Regions from separate parts of the Streptomyces sp. NPDC004609 genome, predicted to be linked through region 1. Evidence: riboswitches for the same ligand, from Rfam matches in the RefSeq annotation. Region 1 holds a riboswitch; the other holds the start of a gene.
What was found. Region 1 has a riboswitch for glycine ahead of gcvP (aminomethyl-transferring glycine dehydrogenase). Riboswitches for the same ligand answer to the same signal wherever they lie in the genome.
Positions count from the first base shown of each region.

Region 2: another riboswitch for glycine. It lies ahead of gcvT (glycine cleavage system aminomethyltransferase GcvT); the one in region 1 lies ahead of gcvP (aminomethyl-transferring glycine dehydrogenase).

Region 1 covers NZ_JBIALS010000010.1:9,290-19,548, forward strand. Annotated here, with positions in the region: gene ACFYT4_RS12560 (DNA polymerase IV) at 1-1,521, shown strand, start outside; gene ACFYT4_RS12565 (PRC-barrel domain-containing protein) at 1,437-1,814, opposite strand; glycine riboswitch at 1,928-2,024, shown strand; gene gcvP (aminomethyl-transferring glycine dehydrogenase) at 2,206-5,088, shown strand; gene ACFYT4_RS12575 (DUF5999 family protein) at 5,291-5,488, opposite strand; gene ACFYT4_RS12580 (hypothetical protein) at 5,806-6,393, opposite strand; gene ACFYT4_RS12585 (glutamate-cysteine ligase family protein) at 6,878-8,401, shown strand; gene ACFYT4_RS12590 (CPBP family intramembrane glutamic endopeptidase) at 8,523-9,320, shown strand; gene ACFYT4_RS12595 (PhzF family phenazine biosynthesis protein) at 9,514-10,259, opposite strand, start outside.
Region 2 covers NZ_JBIALS010000018.1:47-10,305, forward strand. Annotated here, with positions in the region: gene ACFYT4_RS18965 (ABC transporter substrate-binding protein) at 144-1,916, opposite strand; gene ACFYT4_RS18970 (ABC transporter permease) at 2,049-3,053, opposite strand; gene ACFYT4_RS18975 (enhanced serine sensitivity protein SseB C-terminal domain-containing protein) at 3,802-4,584, opposite strand; gene ACFYT4_RS18980 (enhanced serine sensitivity protein SseB) at 4,815-5,588, opposite strand; gene ACFYT4_RS18985 (AAA family ATPase) at 5,952-6,620, opposite strand; glycine riboswitch at 6,826-6,919, shown strand; gene gcvT (glycine cleavage system aminomethyltransferase GcvT) at 7,071-8,195, shown strand; gene gcvH (glycine cleavage system protein GcvH) at 8,269-8,646, shown strand; gene glyA (serine hydroxymethyltransferase) at 8,673-9,932, shown strand; gene ACFYT4_RS19005 (L-serine ammonia-lyase) at 10,184-10,259, shown strand, end outside.

The DNA.
Region 1 (10,259 bases):
GCGTATCTCGTGCCCCGCTTCTCCCTGTACCGATCGGTCAGCGAGCAGGTCATGGAGCTGCTGGGCAGGCTCTCACCGCTGGTGGAGCCGCTGAGCCTGGACGAGGCGTTCGTGGACCTGGAGGCGGGCGGCTCGGCCCATGACTCGCCGTCGGCGCGGGTGGCCGGGGAGCGTTTGCGCGAGGACATCCGGGCGGTGACCGGACTCACCGGCTCCGTGGGGCTCGCCGGATCGAAGATGCTGGCGAAGATCGCCTCCGAGCAGGCCAAGCCCGACGGCCTGGTCCTCATAGAGCCCGGTACGGAGCGTGAGCTGCTGGGGCCCATGTCCGTCCGGACACTGCCCGGCGTCGGACCGGCCACCGGCGAGCATCTGCGGCGGGCCGGGATCACCGTCTGCGCCGAGCTGGTGGAGGCGGGCGAGGACGAGCTGGTACGTCTGGTGGGCAGGGCCCACGGCGTGTCGCTGTACCGGATGGCCCTGGGGCACGACGACCGGCCCGTCGTCGCCGAGCGGGACGCCAAGTCGGTGTCGGTGGAGGACACCTTCGACGTGGATCTCCACGACCGGGTCAGGATCCGGCTGGAGGTGGAGCGCCTGGCCGACCGCTGTGTGGAGCGGCTGAGGGCGTCGGGGCACTCCGGCCGGACGATCGTGCTGAAGGTGCGGCGGTTCGACTTCTCCACACTGACCCGGTCGGAGACCCTGCGCGGGCCGACCGACGACCCCGCCGTGGTGCGGGAGGCTGCGGCGCGGCTGCTGGAGCCCCTGGACACGACCGGCGGGGTACGGCTGCTGGGCGTGGGGGTCAGCGGGCTCGCGGACTACACCCAGGAGGACCTGTTCGCCCAGGCGGCGGCGGAGGTCCGGGCGGCGGACGAGCGGGGAGCGGCGGACCAGGGGACGGAAGAGGCGGGGCAGGCCACTGGGGAAGCGTCCGCCACCCCTTCGGGAGCGGGGCCCGGGGTGGCGCCGCCGCCGGAACCGGGAGAGCGCACGGGCGCCGTACCGGCCGCCGTCGGTGTTCCGGGGCGGGCCGCCGGAGCGGGAGGAGCCCCCGGTGACGGCGGGGACCCCGGGGCCGGAGGACAGAGGCGGGCGCCGGCGGCGGGCGCCGGGGCCGTGCGGGGAGCGGGGGAGCCGTATCACCCGGCTGGGGGTACCGGTGCCGACGGAGTCGCGGGGAGCGGCGGGCAGGGCCGTCCGGGTGAGGCCGGCACCGGCGTTCCCGGGGAGCGCCGGTGGACGGCCGGGCACGACGTACGGCATGCCCGGTACGGGGCGGGCTGGGTGCAGGGCAGTGGGGTCGGACGGGTCACCGTGCGGTTCGAGGAGCCCGGATCGCCGCCGGGGCGCGTGCGCACCTTCCGTGTGGACGACCCGGACCTGGAGCCGTCCGATCCGCTGCCGCTGGTGGCATGGGGGGAGGACCCGGATCAGTCGTCCTCGCCGGCGATCTTCCCGAAGGAGCGGTCGCGGGACGGGGGTGACTCGGGGGCCACGGAGAGTTCGAGCCCGTAGTGGTGGTAGAGCTGGAGCTCCTGCTCGGGGGAGAGGTGGCGGCCGACCCCGAAGTCCGGCGCGTCCTTGATCAGCGCGCGTTCGTAGGGCACCCGCAGGGTGTCGTCGGCGAATGTGCTCGGCTCCAGCGGGACGAACGCGTCACGGCTGAAGAGCCCGGTGCGGACTGCCGCCCATTCGGGTGTCCCCGTGGCGTCGTCCAAGTAGATCTCGTCGATGGTTCCTATCTTGACCCCATTGCGGTCTATCGCCTTGCGGCCGATCAGGCTGCGCGGATCGATATCGGTCTGCACGGTCCCTCCAAAGGTCGCAACTGCTGCCTAAATCATACGAAAGGGCACATCGTGGGCGTCGGCCACTTGAGCGATCGCGGAAAGGGCGCGCTGGTAGGCTGGCAAACGGCTGCTGACCCCGTGCGGGAGAGTCCACCGGCAGGACGACGGTGGCGCCGAAGGAGCAAATCCTCCCCGGAATCTCTCAGGCACCTGTACCGCGCGGACGAGGTCACTCTGGAAAGTAGAGCGGGCGTCGGACGGCATCCGCTCTCACCGACGGTGAAAGCCGGAGCGCCCCGGTTCGGGCGGTCCGGTGAAACTCTCAGGTTGAGATGACAGAGGGGGAGGCCGTCCAGGGCATCCGCCGTGATGCCCCTCGCAGGTCGCGTCAGACCAGGAGGCCTCCTACATGACCGCCAACCGCATTCCGCTCTCGCAGCTGGAGCGAGGCACACCCTTCGAGCAGCGCCACATCGGGCCCGACACCGAGGCCCAGGCCAAGATGCTGGCGCAGGTGGGATACGGCTCGCTGGACGAGCTGACCGCCGCCGCGGTGCCCGACGTCATCAAGAACGCCGGGGCGCTGGGCCTGCCGGACGGACGCTCCGAGGCCGAGGTCCTCGCCGAGCTGCGCAGCCTCGCGGAGCGGAACAGGGTCCTCGCCCCCATGATCGGCCTCGGCTACTACGGCACCTTCACCCCGCCGGTGATCCTGCGCAACGTCATGGAGAACCCCTCCTGGTACACCGCGTACACGCCGTACCAGCCGGAGATCTCCCAGGGCCGTCTGGAGGCCCTGCTGAACTTCCAGACGATGGTGGCCGACCTGACCGGGCTGCCCACCTCCGGCGCGTCCCTCCTCGACGAGGGCACCGCGGCGGCCGAGGCCATGTCCCTGGCCCGCCGGGTCGGCAGGGTCAAGGACGGCGTCTTCCTGGTCGACACCGATGTGCTGCCGCAGACGATCGCGGTGATCCGCACCCGCGCCGAACCGACCGGAGTCGAGGTCGTCACCGCCGATCTGAGCGACGGCATCCCCGCCGACGTCGCCGAGCGCGGTGTGTTCGGTGTGCTGCTGCAGTATCCGGGCGCGTCCGGTGCCGTACGGGACATCAGGCCCGTCGTCGAGCAGGCGCACGGGCTCGGCGCCATCGTCACCGTCGCCGCTGATCTGCTGGCGCTGACCCTGCTCACCTCACCGGGTGAGCTGGGCGCGGACATCGCCGTCGGCACCACCCAGCGCTTCGGTGTCCCCATGGGCTTCGGCGGGCCGCACGCGGGCTATATGGCCGTACGCGAGAAGTTCGCCCGCAGCCTGCCCGGACGGCTCGTCGGGGTCTCCGTGGACGCCGACGGGAACAAGGCGTACCGCCTCGCGCTCCAGACCCGTGAGCAGCACATCCGGCGGGAGAAGGCCACCAGCAACATCTGCACCGCGCAGGTACTGCTGGCCGTGATGGCGGGGATGTACGCCGTCTACCACGGCCCGGACGGACTGCGGACGATCGCCGGGCGCGCCCACCGCTATGCCGCCCTGCTCGCCGAGGGACTGAAGGCCGGCGGTGCGGAGGTCGTGCACGGCTCCTACTTCGACACCCTGACCGTGCGGGTGCCGGCCGCCGCCGAGGTGGTCGCGGCCGCCCGGGAGGGCGGGGTCAACATCCACCTCGTGGACGAGTTCCACGTCTCCATCGCCTGTGACGAGACGACCTCCCGCGCCGACGTCATCGCCGTCTGGGCCGCCTTCGGCATCGACGCCGACATCGAGGCGCTGGACGCGGCCACCGGGGACGTGCTGCCCGAGGCGCTGCTGCGGACCGACGACTACCTCACCCACCCCGTCTTCCACCAGCACCGCTCCGAGACCGCCATGCTGCGCTATCTGCGCCGCTTGGCGGACCGGGACTACGCGCTGGACCGCGGCATGATCCCGCTCGGCTCCTGCACCATGAAGCTGAACGCGACCACCGAGATGGAGCCGGTCACCTGGCCCGAATTCGGGCAGATCCATCCCTTCGCCCCGGTCGAGCAGGCCGCCGGATATCTCACGCTCATCCGTGAGCTGGAGGAGCGGCTCGCCGAGATCACCGGCTACGACAAGGTCTCCATCCAGCCCAACGCCGGATCCCAGGGCGAACTCGCCGGGCTGCTCGCCGTGCGCGCGTACCACCGCGCCAACGGCGACGACCAGCGCACCGTCTGCCTCATCCCGTCCTCGGCGCACGGCACCAACGCCGCCAGTGCCGTGATGGCGGGCATGAAGGTCGTGGTCGTCAGGACCGCCGACGACGGCGAGATCGACATCGACGATCTGCGGGCCAGGATCGAGCAGTACCGGAACGAGCTGTCCGTGCTGATGATCACCTACCCGTCCACCCACGGGGTGTTCGAGGAGCACGTCGCCGACATCTGCGCCCAGGTGCACGACGCGGGCGGCCAGGTGTACGTCGACGGCGCCAATCTCAACGCGCTGGTGGGGCTCGCCAAGCCGGGCAGGTTCGGCGGCGACGTCTCGCATCTGAATCTGCACAAGACGTTCTGCATCCCGCACGGCGGCGGCGGCCCCGGGGTGGGCCCGGTCGGAGTGCGGGCGCATCTCGCTCTGTATCTGCCGAACCACCCGCTCCAGCCGACCGCCGGTCCCGAGACGGGGGTGGGACCGGTCTCGGCCGCTCCCTGGGGTTCGGCGGGCATTCTGCCGATCTCCTGGGCCTATGTACGGCTGATGGGCGGCGAGGGCCTGAAGCGGGCCACCCAGGTCGCGGTGCTCGCCGCCAACTACATCGCCAAGCGCCTGGAGCCGCACTACCCCGTGCTGTACACGGGACCCGCGGGGCTGGTCGCCCATGAGTGCATCGTGGATCTGCGGCCGCTGTCCAAGTCGACCGGGGTCAGTGTCGACGACATCGCCAAGCGGCTGATCGACTACGGCTTCCACGCGCCGACGATGTCGTTCCCGGTGGCCGGGACGCTGATGATCGAGCCCACCGAGAGCGAGGACCTGGCCGAGATCGACCGGTTCTGCGACGCGATGATCGCCATCCGCGCGGAGATCGAGAAGGTCGCGTCCGGGGAGTGGCCGGCCGAGGACAACCCGCTGGGGAACGCGCCGCACACCGCGGCCGCGCTGGGCGGCGCGTGGGAGCACGCCTACCGCCGGGACGAGGCGGTCTTCCCCGCCGGGGTGAGCGCCGCCGACAAGTACTGGCCGCCGGTCCGCCGCATCGACGGCGCCTTCGGCGACCGCAACCTCGTCTGCTCCTGCCCTCCGGTGGACGAGTACGACAACTGACGGACGGCGACCGGCACAAAGCGGGCGCGCGTCGGGGCCGGTACGGAGCAACTCTCCGGCCGGCCCCTCGTCGTGGTCGAAGCCGCTCACCGTACGGACGCGCGCCTGTCGCGCGGAGGTTGCCCTGTCCTGCGAGCGGGTGGTCACACGGTCGTACGGGCGGTCGCCGCCCTGCGGGACGGCTTCCGCGGTGCCTCGGGTGCTACGCGGCCCTCATCGCCCGGAGCGGACGGTGCGGGCCGATGATCTGGCCGTCGGGCAACAGCTCGCCGGTGTCCTCGAAGAGGAGCACGCCATTGCACAGCAGGCTCCAGCCCTGCTCCGGGTGGTGAGCCACAAGGCGAGCCGCATCCCTGTCGGCTGAGTCTGATGTCGGACAAGCAGGCTGATGCTGGCACATGGGCGGGTTCTTTCGCTGTGATGTGGTGAGTGTCCTGCGGCTCGATGAGGTGTTCATGGCCGCCCCCCGTATCTCTCGGTCCGGTCCCAGTGTTGCCGTACGAGCGTCAATCCGCAGGGATTTCGCGACAGCTCGTCTTACTGGAGAGAGACGTATCACCCGCGCGGGCGGTTCAGCTCAACTTCACTGTCCTTTCGGGTGGTTCAGGGGGGCCGGTATGGACTAGTCCATCCGGGCAAGCGGTGCGCCCCGCTGTCGGGCGGTCGCGGGGCGCGACCGGTGCCCTTCCCGTCGGTGGGACGAGAAGGGCGAGGGGGTCAGGCCGGTGAACCGAGGAGCGGGCCGGGGGGAAGCCGCAGGGTCATCACCGGGAGCAGATCGGCCACCCGGTGGGGCCGGTGGGCCGCGATACCGGGCGGCGCCGGCGCGAGCGGCACCAGGACGTCGGTGGGCCTGGGCGCGCCCGCCGAGGCGTCGGCCTCCGTGTCCCCGTGCAGCCAGAGAGTGATCATGTACAGCTCGGGGACGGACAGCAGGCGCGGCTGGAACGGGGTCTTGATGGACTCGGCCTGGAGGAGCGCCTGTTCCGTGGAGCGCAGATAGGGGCCCTCGAAGAAGTGCGAGAACGTCCAGCCGTCGGGCGTGAGCACGGTCTCCGCCGCGGCCAGCGACCGGTCTCCGCCGCGGATCAGGAAGCGCCACCCCGTGAGCCGGGTGGCGGGTGGCCCGCCGTTCGGCACGACCCTGTCCAGCACATGGACCGGGAGCGGGGACTCCGGGCTGACGGGCCCCTGGGCGGACCGGAGCGCGGGGGTGCGGTCCTCGCGGACCGCCGTCGGGGAACTCAGTGCCGCGAGAACGCTGCGGAGGGCAGGCGAAGGGGGCGGGAGGACATGCAGCGGCATGGTGGGTCGCCTCTCACTCGGGAGACACGGTGGAACCAGGGCAGGTGCGGACGGCGCTGTCAGCGTGCGGGGCCAGAGGGGGGCCGGAAGGGCCACCGGGTGCCAACTCTCTGCCTCGTTCGCGGAGTTTATACGACACGCGTTCTCGCGGTGTTTCCGCTAGCGTTCGCGGGCATTAAAAGCAAGGCGGGTTCAGGTCCCGCGCAGCCGGGTGTTCTGCCGGATTTCCGGTGATTCTCACGCGATAACCTGGGAATATGGCTACGCATCGGTAGGCCGAAACCCATCGGCGTTTTTCACCAGGCGATGAGCGGAGGTAGGTGCCCACTGCACCCTGCCGAGGGGCAGTGCCGCCCGATCGCTCCTGCCACAGTACCGGTCGAGCGGACTCCGCGCCGCGTTATGGATCAGTCAGTCTGGGCATTATCGTCCGTGACGCGAGCGACCCATGCTCCGTGGTGCCCACCCGAGGAAGGACACTTCGATGGGGGACAAGGTCGAGACAGGCGGGTTCGCGCTGTCCGATCGTCAGCGGTACCGGCGGAAGCTCCAGCAGTGCCTGGCCGCGCTGGGGCGGCTGCTGGCGGAGAAGCGGTTCGACCGGCCCAGGAATCTCATGGGCCTGGAGATCGAGCTCAATCTCGCGGGCCCTGACGGACTGCCTCGGATGATGAATGCGGAAGTCCTCGAACGTATCGCGAGCCGGGATTTCCAGACCGAACTCGGAATGTTCAATCTGGAAGTAAACATTGTTCCGCACCGCCTCGGCGGCCGGGTTTTCGACCAGTTGGCGGAGGAGTTGCGCACCGGCCTCGGTTATGCCCACCGCAAAGCCCATGAGATCGGCGCCGGGATTGTGATGACCGGGATTCTGCCGACCCTCACCCAGGATGATCTGGTCAGCGCGAATCTCTCCGACGACGAGCGCTACACGATGCTGAACACCCAGATCGTGGCCGCGCGCGGCGAGGAGTTCACCCTGGACATCCACGGCGTGGAGCGGCTGACCTGCACCTCGGCGTCCATAGCCCCGGAGGCGGCCTGCACCTCGGTGCAGCTGCACCTCCAGGTGACGCCGGCCCGGTTCGCCGATGTGTGGAACGCCGCGCAGGCGGTGGCGGCGGTGCAGGTCGCCGTGGGGGCCAACTCGCCGTTCCTGTTCGGCAAGGAGCTGTGGCGGGAGTCCCGGCCGCCGCTGTTCCAGCAGGCCACCGACACCCGGCCGCCGGAGCTCCAGGCCCAGGGGGTACGGCCCCGGACCTGGTTCGGGGAGCGGTGGGTGAATTCCGCGTACGACCTCTTCGAGGAGAACATCCGCTATTTTCCGGCCCTTCTGCCCATCGTCGACGACGAAGAGGATCCGCTGCGGATCGTCGACGAGGGCGGAATTCCCGCACTTTCCGAACTCGTCCTCCACAACGGGACGGTCTACCGCTGGAACCGCCCGGTCTACGGCATCGCCGACGGGGTGCCCCATCTGCGGGTCGAGAACCGGGTGCTGCCCGCGGGCCCCACGGTCACCGATGTCGTCGCCAACGCCGCCTTCTACTACGGGCTGGTCCGCGCGCTCGCCGAGGAGCCGCGGCCGGTGTGGACCCGGCTCCCGTTCGAGGTCGCGGCGGAGAACTTCGGCACCGCGTGCCGTGACGGTATCGAGGCCGAGCTCCGGTGGCCGCGTCCGGGACGGGCGGGCGACATCACGACGGTGCCCGCGGTCGAACTCGTACGGGACGAACTGCTTCCGCTGGCCGCGGCGGGGCTCGACGCGTGGAACGTCGAACCCGCCGACCGCGACCGCTGCCTCGGGGTGATCGAGGAGCGCTGCAAGCGGCGGGTCAACGGCGCCTCCTGGCAGGCGGAGACCTACCACCGGGCACGGGACGCCGGACTCGAACGGGACGCGGCACTCGCGGCGATGACCCGCCGGTACTGCGAGCTGATGCACCAGGGGGATCCCGTGCACACCTGGCCGGCCGGCTTCCCCGGGCGGGAGGCGGCGGCGGGCTGAGCCGCCCGCGCACCGCACAGGGTGCACCGGCCGAGTGGACCTGCCCCCGGTGGCGTGTCCGGGGCCCCGCCGGGGTGAAGATGGGGCGGGCGGGGCTACTCAACGGGAGGCACGTGTGCAGATGGAGGCGGGACGCCTGGCTGATTCTCTTCCCCCGGAGGTCGTGCCACGAAGGATTCTGCGGTCCGAGATACTCCTGGTGCTCGCGCTGTCGCTGGGCGCGAGCGCGGTGTCGTCGCTGATCAGCTTTGTCGGATCGCTGACAAAACCGGCGAGTCTGCGGGAGCAGGCGGCCAATCTGAACGGGTCGTACGCTCCCGGGCGGCCCTGGCTCGATCTCGCCTGGCAGCTCTTCGGCATCGCGACGGCCCTGGTCCCGGTCCTGCTGGTCGCCCATCTGCTGACCAGGGAGGGCGCCGGAGGGCTCCGTTCCATGGGCTTCGACCGGACGAGGCCCTGGCCCGACCTCGGGCGCGGGACGCTCGTCGCGGCGGGGATCGGCAGCGCCGGGCTCGCGTTCTATCTGGTGGCCAGGGCCACGGGGTTCAATCTGACCGTCGTGCCCGAGTCGCTGCCCGAGGTGTGGTGGAAGCTCCCGGTACTGATCCTCTCGGCGATCCAGAACTCCGTGGTGGAGGAAGTGATCGTCGTCGGCTATCTGCTGCGCAGGCTGGGGCAGTTGGGCTGGTCCCCGACGGCGGCGCTGATGACGAGTTCGGTGCTCCGCGGCTCGTACCACCTCTACCAGGGCATCGGCGGCTTCATCGGCAATATGGTCATGGGCGTCGTCTTCGTCCTGCTGTACCGGCGGTGGGGCCGGGTGGGCCCGCTCGTGGTGGCCCACGCGCTGCTCGACATCGTCGCCTTCGTGGGATACGCGCTGCTGGCGGGGAAGGTGAGCTGGCTGCCGACGGTGTGAGCGGTGATGGCAAGGGGCGTACGGGAGGGTCCGTACGCCCCCTTGTCGGGTACGGCGCTCCGGTCTGTGCGGCGCTTGTCCCGTGTACGGCGCTGTGCCCTCCGCGTCACCGGTCTTCCGGACGCTGCGCCTCGCCGTTCCTCCGCGTACGTCCATGTCCCCCGTCGGCCGGTCCGGCCGGGGGCGGCGGGTGTCAGGGAGCGGTCAGCAGCTCGCCGTCGACGACGGTGACGGCCTGGCCCGTCAGCAGGGTGCGGTCACCGCGGAGGGAAGTGCGGACCAGGCCGGTGCGGGCGGACGCCTGGAGTCCGGTCAGTTCCCCGCGGCCGAGGCGCGCCGACCAGAACGGCGCGAGCGCGGTGTGGGCACTGCCCGTCACCGGGTCCTCGTCGATGCCGACTCCCGGGAAGAAGCAGCGGGACACGAAGTCGTAGCCGCCGGCCGGGTCGTCGGCCGCCGCGGTGACGATCACGCCGCGGTCGGACAGGGCGGCGATAGCAGCCGGATCCGGGGTCAGCCCCCGCACGGTTGCCTCGTCGGCGACCTCGACGACCAGATCGCCGACGTGCCGTCCGGTGTCGTGCACCGAGATCACCTCCGCGCCGACGGCCGCGGTCACGGCGTCCGTGATCTTCAGGGGAGTGAGCGGGGAGGTCGGGAAGTCGAGCGTGATCGTGCCGTCCTCGTGGCTGGTCGCGGAGAGGATCCCGCAGCGGGCGGCGAAGCGGACGGTGCCGCTCGCGGTGCCGGTGGTGTGCAGCACATGGGCGGTGGCGAGCGTGGCGTGGCCGCACATGTCGACCTCGGTGGCCGGGGTGAACCAGCGCAGCGCCCAGTCGGCGTCCCCGCCCGGGGGGAGGGGGTGCGCGTAGGCGGTCTCGGAGAGGTTGACCTCGGCGGCGAGCTTCTGGAGCCAGGAGTCGTCCGGGAAGTGCGGGC
Region 2 (10,259 bases), on a different contig from region 1:
GGGCGCGCGGGGGGGGGGGGGGGGGGCGGGCCGCCCCCCCGCGCCCCCCCCCCCCCCCCCCCCCCCCCCCCCCCCCCCGAGGCCATCACCTGCCCTTCGGGACTGGCGGTTGGGCGATGGTGGGGAGACGGGCGATCGGCGGGCTACTCGGCGACGCCCAGCGAGACGTAGTCGTAGCGGCCGTTGTACGCCGTGGTGGAGTAGGCGTTCGTGAGCCGCGAGCTGCGCCAGGTGATGTTCTTCTCGTAGATGAACGGCATCTGGACGGCGAGATCCGCGACGGTGTGGTTCATCTGCTGGTAGATCGCCCCGGCCTTGTCGGGGTCGGACTCCTTGAGCGCGTCGTCGAAGAACTTGTTGATCTTCGGGTCGTTCGTCTCGGAGACGTTGTAGTTGCCGTTGTCGGCGATGAAACGTCCGTCGACGAGAGGCTGCGAGAAGCCCTGGCCGGTGGGGAAGTCCGGGCCCCAGCCGGTCATGACCAGCCCCAGGCCGCGCCGCTTCACCACGGCCGGCGAACCGGTGATGCTGGCGGACTCGGCGCCGTCGATCGCCTCGACCTCGGTCCTGATGCCGACGGCCCCCAGGGACTGCTGGAGCGCCTCGGCCGCCTGGACCTCGTTGGGCTGGTTGCTGCGGGCGCTGATGTTGGTGGAGAAGCCGCTGGGCTTGCCGCACGCCTTCAGGGCCGCCTTCGCCGCTTCCACATCCGGCTTGCCGTTCCGTGCCCTGATGCCGTACGGGTCGTAGTCGTCGGCACCCTTGATGCCCTTGGGCAGCATGTTCGTGGCGATCTCACCGCCGGCCTGGGGGCCGCCGCGGACCGTCTGGAGCGAGGTGTAGTCGGTCGCGTAGATGACGGCCTTGCGGCACTCGATGTTGTTGAACGGCGCGACCTTGGTGGCGATGTCGACATAGCGGACGAAGCTCGTCTCGATGTTGTCGACGTTCTCCTTGTGCTCCTTGAGCGCCTTGGTGCGGCCGGCCTGGGCCATGCCGGTGGCGTTCAGATCCAGGTCGTACTCGCCCTTGACCAGCAGTTCGTCGATCGCTTCGAGATTGGTGTTGATGGTGACGGTGATCTTGTCCGGCAGCGCGGGCCGGATCGGGTCGGACGCCTTCTGCCACTTGTCGTTGCGGACGAGGACGATGCTCTTCTTCGGCGTGTACGACTGGAACTTGTACGGCCCCGAGGAGAACGGCTTCAGCTGGTACTTGGCCGCGGTGTCCCGGTCCTTCTTCACCGGGGAGCCGGACGGCATGGCGAGCATCTGCTCGAAGTCGCCGTTGGGCGTCGCCAGATTGAAGACGATGGTCTTGTCGTCCGGGGTCTGGACGGCCTTCAGGCCGAGCTTGTCCGGGGTGGTGTCCTTGTACGGGCCCTTGTACTCCTCCCCCGGGTCGAGGACCTGGCGCAGATACTGCGGGCCGCCGGTGATGACGTCCGTGGCCCAGATGCGCTCGATGCCGTACTTGATGTCCTTGGAGGTGATCGGCGAGCCGTCCTCCCAGGTGATCCCGTCCCTCAGCTGGTAGGTGTAGGTCTTGCCGCCGTTGGAGACGACGCCCTTGGCCTTGGCGAGGTCGGGCACGAGTTCGGCGCCCGCGGCGCCCGGTTTGGTCGCGTAGGAGACCAGCTGGCGCGCGTAGAACCGGGAGAAGTCCCAGGCCATGCCGTAGTACTGGCGCTGCGGGTCGGCGGAGTCGAGATCCTGTTTGCCGATGAATTTCAGTGTGCCGCCGGTTTTGGTGGACGGGTTGGCCACACCCTTGGCCCCGGCGTTGAAGCCGGCGCCCTTGCCGCCGTTGTCGCCGTCACCCGAACCGCCGCCGCACGCCGCGGTGGCCGTGAGGGCGGCCACGGCGAGTGCCGCTCCGGCGATGCGCCTGGTCCTCGACGTACGTGGGGGAGTCATCGTTCCTGCAACCTCCGGGATAGCGCGGTCCCTGCTCGACGCCGGGAGTCCATCGGTGTGCCGCCTGACATCGGTGACAGGGGCGGGTTCAGTTGTCCGCGGCCTGGACGGCGCCGCGGGGTCCGGGAGCGGTCAGCGGGTGCCCTTGGGGTCGAGCGCGTCCCGCACGCCGTCCCCGAGGAGGTTGAAGGCCAGCACCGTGAGGAAGATCGCGAGACCGGGCACGACCATGAAGGTCGGATCGGACTCGTAGGACTTCACGGCCGAGGAGAGCGTCTGCCCCCACGAGGCGGTGGGCGGCCTCACTCCGGCGCCGAGGAAGCTGAGCGCGGCCTCGGTCAGGATGTTGGTGGGGATCATCAGGGTGGCGTACACGGTGATGGGGGCCACCAGGTTGGGCAGCAGCTCCTTGAAGAGCACGTACCGCCGGCCGGCGCCCAGGCTGCGGGCGGCCTCGATGTACTCCTTCTCCCGGAGGGAGAGCGTCTGACCGCGGACGATGCGCCCGACGTACGGCCAGCCGAAGAAGCCGATCACGGTGACGAGGATCGCGATCCGGACATTGGTGCCGGTCATGCCCAGCAGGTCGTTGGGGAGCACGGAGACCAGCGAGATGATGAACAGCAGCTGCGGGAAGGCCAGCAGCATGTCCATCACCCGGCTGATGAGCGAGTCGGCCCAGCCGCCGAAGTACCCGGCGACGATGCCGAGGACGGTGCCGAGGAGCACGGCCACCAGGGCGGCGAGAAAGGCCACCAGGAGCGAGATGCGGGCGCCGTAGACGATACGGCTGAAGACGTCGCGCCCGTTGTTCGGCTCGACACCGAGCAGATGCTCCGAGCTGATCCCGCCGAACGAGCCGATCGGTGTGCCGAACAGCGGATCGATCTTGTCCTGGTGGAACTCGTCGGGCGGATGGCCGAGCAGACCGACGATCAGCGGGGCGAGGACCGCGACCAGAACGAGGAAGATGACAACGATGCCGCCCGCCAGTGCGGGCTTGTCCCGCTTCAATCGGGTCCAGGCGATCCGCCTCAGCGACCGCCCCTCGACGGGCTTCCCGACTACAGCCGCCGCGACGTCGCCGGGCGCGGCCTCGGCCGCGTCCGCGCCGGTGTCGTGCAATGGTGCCGTCATCGTGGTGGGGACCCCTCTCGGCCGGAGGTGACCGGCCCGTACCCGCCGCTGCGGCGGCTTCGTTCACAACATCCGGTGCGTGTGGAGCAGTTGGTACGGAAGGACGTGTTACCCGGCCGTACGCGGGGCGCGCCGCCTCTTGGAGCGGGAGTCTTCAACGGTCCTGCGATCACCCGCCAGACCCCCTGAGCAATGTTTGCTCAAACGTGATGCATGCCAGGGTGTTCCGTTATCCGGACGAGACCTCCGACTCAGCGGATCATCAATTGGCTTGAAACGGGCGAAAGTTGAGGCATGGCCCGCCATACGGACACGATCGTGTCCAGGGAATGAGCAGGGCATGGCGCCGCAGACACGTGCAAACGGGGCGGCAGTTGTGCGGCAACGCGTGGTGGAGTACGGAGCCGGGGTGTGCGCCCCTTCACGGTGGCCGCACATCACGTGGCCGGGTATGGCCGAATCCGATGGGTCGGCGGCCACCTGCGACGCCGGTCCGTCAGCGGCCGCTGACGGAGGCGGTGTCGGCGCTCCCCCAAGGTGGTACCGGACGCGGCCCCTGCGACAGCGGCGGTGCGTACGGTCCCTTGCGCCGCGCGGATCTGTGCGGTCCCCGGGCGGTGTCGGTGCGTCAGCGGGCGCAGGGCGGCGGGGCCGTACGGATCCGGTCGGGGGTCAGAGGGAGGGTCGGTACGGATGAGGTTCGGTACGGGGGCGAGGGTTCGGTACGGATGAGGCGCGGTACCGGGGGTCAGCGGCCCTGCGGCGGGGGGTAGCCGTAGCCGCCGCCCGGAGCGCCCGGGGCGTCGCGGTCGTAGAACGGGCGGGCGTTGGCCCGCAGCCACATCGTCACCGGGTCGTACTCGTCCGACATGGCGACCGTCGAGACGGGCAGCCCCTCCGGTACCGCGCCGATCGACTGCTGCATCATCGCGCGCACCGCGTCGACGGACTGCCTGCCGGTGTCGTACAGATCGAGCCCGATGGCGAGGTACGGGGCGCCCAGCGCGGGCTGCACCCACGCGCGCCGCAGCGAGCGGACGGCGGTGGTGCGGTGGGCGTTCTGCGCCAGCAGGGCGTAGAAGTGCGGGATCTCGATGGCCGGCTCCGACAGCCGCAGCGGTCCCGCGGGCATCCGGTCCAATCCCGTGGCGATACGCCGCAGATCCGGCCAGGGGATGCCGACGCCTCCGCCCGGCGCGTGCGGGTTCAGCCAGATGCCCCAGCGGTCGGGGTAGAGGGCCCGGGCGATGTCGAGCCCGCCGACCACCTCGTGGGCGCGGGTCCAGCCGGAGGCGGAGAGCTCCTGGGCAGAGGTGACACAGGGGGCGTAACCGACGCCGTCGATCTCCATGTTCCCGTACTGGGCGTCCGGGGAGCCCGCCCGGCCGTTCCAGAGCAGCATCCAGACCTGGCCGCCCGCGGGGTCGGCGAGCGCCTTGAGCAGCGCTTCGTACGCGTCGTAGCGTCCGGGCGTCACCTGGCGGAGCATGTGCTCGACCTGCCCGGCCGCCGCGGTGCCTGACGCGCTCACCCTGGTCCCGCCCCTCTGTCTGACCGTCTTCTCGGTCCGGCCCTGTTCCGCCCGGCTTCTCCGTCCGGCCGGATCCGCGTCCGTCCGGCTTCGCCCCGTCCGGCTTCCACCGGTCGTGCCCCCCCGGCCGGCGGGAGGCCCGGCCCACCGCGATGCCGCTGCGCGGGCCGGGAACCAGCTTAATCGGCCGTACCGGCGCCGACTTGGCGACCTTGCCCAGCGGGCCCGTCCTACGACGTGTGTTCCCGCCGGTAGAACGGCCTCACCTTCTCCAGCATCCAGTCCGCCACGGGGTCCTGGGCCACGTCCAGCAGGACGAGGTTGACCGGCCAGGCGACCGGCACCCGGCCGAGCGCGCGGCCGAGCGCGTCCAGGGGAGCGGCGCGGCCGTCGGGGTCGAGGGAGGAGATCTGGACGCCCACGAAGAGCGCCGGCGGGTCGCCCTCGACGGACGCGAGTGCCCTGCGGGCGCTGAGGACGACACCGGACTCCTCGAACTCCGCGGCCGCGGCGGTCAGGAAGTCGACGGGGTCCTCCTGCCAGTCCGGCTCGAACATCCGTACCCGTCCGCCGCTCGCCGGTCCGTCCAGCGGAGTACGCCCCGCCCGGCACAGTTCGGCGACGGCGGGCGGAGGCAGGGGGGTGCCGACCGTGCCGCCGGGATTCACGGCGATACCGAGCTGCGGGGGCAGCCCCCGGGCGAATTCGCGGGCGGGGGCGACCGTGAAGGACATATGGCCGCCGACGCAGGCCATGAACTGCTGTTCGGAGCTGAACACGGGGACGTAGGCACCGCCGTCGATCTCCATCGTGGGCAGATCGAGGTCCGGGCTCTCGGGGCCCCCGCCGTTGGGGAGCGGGATCCAGATGCGGCTCCGGCCGAGCACCTCGACGAGGCGCGCCCCGGCGGCGGTGTTCCCGAGGGAGGCGGCGAGCGCCTCTTCGAGCTCGTTACCGGGCCACTCCCCGTACGGGTGCGCATGCGCCTGCTCCGGAATGGTCATCCTGCTGGCCCTCTCCCCCGGCGGCGGCGCCGGGCGCCGTACGACTGCGTGTGCCCGACCTTAGCGCCGCGGGTGGGTCCGATGCGGGGCCGCCGGGTTCCCGCGCCCGCGGGTGGGGTCGCCCCCTGTCGCCGGACGGGCCCGGCCCATGGCCCTGCGGCCCGGGCCTCTTCGACCGCGCCCCACCGCGGGGCCCACGCCGCCTGCCCGCTGCCCGGGCCACGGGTCCGTCCCCAAACGCCGGACGGGCTGGGTGGTCCAGGCCCAGGCGCAACCAGCCCCGCCGGCGATTGAGGCGCGGGGGTTCGGGGGCAGCGCCCCCGACAGGAAACCGCGTCCCCGACAGGAGACCGCGCCCCGGGCTCAGGCGTGGCCGAAGCCCAGCCGGGTGAGAACCGTCGCCGCGTCACGGTCGAGCAGCACCGCGGACGCGCACCCCACCGGCAGCCTCCCCGCCTCCGCGTCCGCGATCAGCCGCCCCGCGGCCCGGCGGTGCCGGGCGAACGCGTACCCCGACACTCCCCGCCCCCGCTGCCGCTGCCCCTGGCGCGCGATCTCGGGCGAGACGTCCAGCAGGACCAGATGCAGGGCCGTCCCCCGCCGCTTCGCCTCCCGCGCCAGCCACCTGCGCACCCACGCCTGCGTCCCGCAGTCATGGACGACGACGCTCTCCCCGGACCGCAGCGCCCGCCGCAGCCCGGCGTAGTGCGCCAGGCGGACGAAGGGCCGGTAGACCCCGTACGGCAGCAGCCTCGGCATCCGCGCGTCCCAGCGGTCCCGGGTGTCCTGCGAGTCGATGCGGCAACCGCTCGCCGCCCGCCGGATCAGGGTGGACTTGCCGCTGCCGGGCAGCCCGGACACCACCACGAGATCACCCGCGCCGAACATCACCCGCCGCGGGCTGCGCCCGGAGCGGGCCCTCAGATCGCGCAGGACGGGCGCCTGCTCCCCGGCCAGCTCCCGGACGGGCGCCTGTGGCTGAGCGGGCACCCCCGCGGTCGTCGCGTAAGCACTGGAGTGCTGCAACGTCATCACACCCTCCCCCATGTCAGCTCACACAACCCTTGCCCATGAAGCGTAAAGAAATGGTAATGCGGCACAACCGATTTCCCTCCGAAGAGCGTCTTGCCCCGTGTTGCGGTTCCAGGAACGGCCCCGGCGGAACCGGTCGGGCCCGTACACCCCACTCAGCCGGGATGCGTGCAATGATGTGCCCGCCAACTGCATACCGGCCGCTTGAATCCGCGCGGGAGAGTTCCGGCCACCCGGCTGGACGCCGAAGGAGCAAGATCCTCCCTTGAATCTCTCAGGCCCCGTACCGCGCGCGATGAGGCAGATCTGAAAAGCGAGCCGCTCACGCCGGCTCCACCCAAGGTGCAAGTCACGACCACCTGTACGTACGGTCGCGACGAACCTCTCAGGTTCCGATGACAGATGGGGAGGATCATCGTCCTCGTCGGCCATGCCCTGGGAGCCCCGTCTATGAGCACCGCCCTCCGTCATACAGCCCTTGACGCCCTGCACCGGTCGCTCGGCGCGACCATGACCGATTTCGCGGGCTGGGACATGCCCCTGCGGTACGGCAGCGAGCGCGACGAGCACAACGCCGTACGCACGAGGGCCGGCCTCTTCGACCTCTCCCACATGGGCGAGATCACGGTCACCGGCCCGCAGGCCGCCGCCCTCCTGGACTACGCGCTGGTCGGGAACATCGGCACCGTCGGCACCGGCCGCGCCCGCTACACCATGATCTGCCGGGAGGACGGCGGCATCCTCGACGATCTGATCGTCTACCGCCTCGGCGACACCGAGTACATGGTGGTCGCGAACGCCGACAACGCCCAGATCGTCCTGGACGCCATCACGGAGCGTGCCGACGGCTTCGACGCCGAGGTACGCGACGACCGGGACGCCTATGCGCTGATCGCCGTCCAGGGCCCCGAGTCCCCCGGCATCCTGAAGTCCGTCACCGACGCCGGTCTGGACGGCCTGAAATACTACGCGGGCCTGCCCGGCACGGTCGCGGGCGTCCCGGCCCTGATCGCCCGCACCGGCTACACCGGTGAGGACGGCTTCGAGCTGTTCGTCGAGCCGCGGCACGCGGAGGGGCTGTGGCGGGCGCTGACCGGGGCGGGTGAGGCCGCCGGCCTGGTCCCCTGCGGTCTGGCCTGCCGGGACACGCTGCGCCTGGAGGCGGGCATGCCGCTGTACGGGCACGAGCTGACCACCGCGCTGACCCCCTTCGACGCCGGTCTCGGCCGGGTCGTGAAGTTCGAGAAGACCTCCAACGACGGCCGCTTCGTCGGTCGCGAGGCCCTGGCCACCGCCGCGAAGCGCGCCGAGACCGCCCCTCCGCGCCGGCTCGTCGGTCTGATCGCCGAGGGCCGCCGGGTCCCCCGCGCCGGATACGAGGTCGTCGCCGGCGGCAGGGTGATCGGCGAGGTCACCTCGGGCGCGCCCTCCCCCACCCTGGGCCGGCCGATCGCCATCGCCTACGTGGACGCGGCGCACGCCGCACCCGGCACCGAGGGTGTCGGCGTGGACATCCGCGGTACCCACGAGCCGTACGAGGTCGTCGCGCTGCCGTTCTACCGGCGCCGGAAGTGACCCTCGGCACACCGTCGCGTCCCACCCCCCTGCCCGTACATCCGCACTTCCCGCGTACAGGAGAATTCAGGTCATGAGCAACCCCCAGCAGCTTCGCTACAGCAAGGAGCACGAGTGGCTGTCGGCCGCCGAGGACGGCGTGTCGACGGTCGGCATCACGGAATTCGCGGCCAACGCGCTCGGTGACGTCGTGTACGCCCAGCTCCCCGAGGTCGGCGTCACGGTGACCGCGGGCGAGACCTGCGGCGAGCTGGAGTCGACCAAGTCCGTCAGCGACCTGTACTCCCCCGTCTCCGGTGAGGTCACCGAGATCAACCAGAACGTCGTGGACGATCCGTCGCTGGTGAACACCGCCCCCTTCGAGGGTGGCTGGCTGTTCAAGGTGCGGGTCGGCGAGGAGCCGAAGGACCTGCTCACCGCGGATGAATACGCGGAATTCTCCAGCAACTGACCTCACCAGACCTCCAGGGATCAGAGATGTCGCTCCTCAACACCCCTCTCCATGAGCTGGACCCGGACGTCGCCGCCGCCGTCGACGCCGAGCTCCACCGCCAGCAGTCCACGCTCGAAATGATCGCGTCGGAGAACTTCGCTCCGGTCGCGGTCATGGAGGCCCAGGGCTCGGTTCTCACCAACAAGTACGCCGAGGGCTACCCCGGCCGCCGCTACTACGGCGGCTGTGAGCACGTCGACGTCGTCGAGCAGATCGCGATCGACCGCATCAAGGCCCTCTTCGGCGCCGAGCACGCGAACGTCCAGCCGCACTCGGGCGCGCAGGCGAACGCGGCGGCGATGTTCGCGCTGCTGAAGCCGGGCGACACGATCATGGGCCTGAATCTCGCGCACGGCGGGCACCTGACCCACGGCATGAAGATCAACTTCTCCGGCAAGCTCTACAACGTGGTCGCCTACCACGTGGACGACGCCACCGGCCAGGTCGACATGGCCGAGGTCGAGAGGCTCGCCAAGGAGTCCCGGCCGAAGCTGATCGTGGCCGGCTGGTCCGCGTACCCGCGCCAGCTGGACTTCGCCGCCTTCCGCCGGATCGCGGACGAGGTCGGCGCGTATCTGATGGTGGACATGGCCCACTTCGCGGGCCTCGTCGCGGCGGGGCTGCACCCCAACCCGGTGCCGCACGCCCATGTCGTGACCACGACCACCCACAAGACCCTGGGCGGCCCCCGCGGCGGAGTGATCCTCAGCACGCAGGAGCTGGCCAAGAAGATCAACTCCGCGGTCTTCCCCGGTCAGCAGGGCGGCCCGCTGGAGCATGTCATCGCCGCGAAGGCGGTCTCCTTCAAGGTCGCGGCCACCGAGGAGTTCAAGGAGCGCCAGCAGCGCACGCTGGACGGCGCCCGGATCCTGGCCGAGCGCCTGGTCCAGGACGACGTCACGCGGCACGGCGTGTCCGTCCTGTCCGGCGGTACGGATGTGCACCTGGTCCTCGTCGACCTGCGCGCGTCCGAGCTGGACGGCCAGCAGGCCGAGGACCGCCTCCACGAGGTCGGCATCACCGTCAACCGCAACGCCGTCCCGAACGACCCCCGGCCGCCGATGGTGACCTCGGGCCTGCGGATCGGCACCCCGGCGCTCGCCACCCGCGGCTTCCAGGAGGCGGACTTCCGCGAGGTCGCGGACATCATCGCCGAGGTCCTGAAGCCGTCGTACGACACCGAGGGCCTGCGCGCCCGCGTGTCGGCGCTGGCGGCGAAGCACCCCCTGTACCCGGGGCTGTAGCCCGTACGCAGTACCGCATGCGGCCCGGGGGCACCGCGCACACTGGACGGTGAGCGCGGTGCCCCCACCCGTAGCGGCGGCCCCGCGCGCACCACGGCCCGCCCCCGCCCCGCCCCGCACCTCCGCACCCCGGTCCTCCTCCGAGCTTCTTCACTCAGGGCTCGGGTCCTCAGAGCTTCTCCCGCGCATCGCGCGCTTCTTCCGCACCACCCGGCAGACAACGGCGTCTACCAGCCTCCCTAGGAGTTCACGTGGCCATCTCGGTCTTCGACCTGTTCTCGATCGGCATCGGCCCCTCCAGCTCTCATACGGTCGGCCCGATGCGCG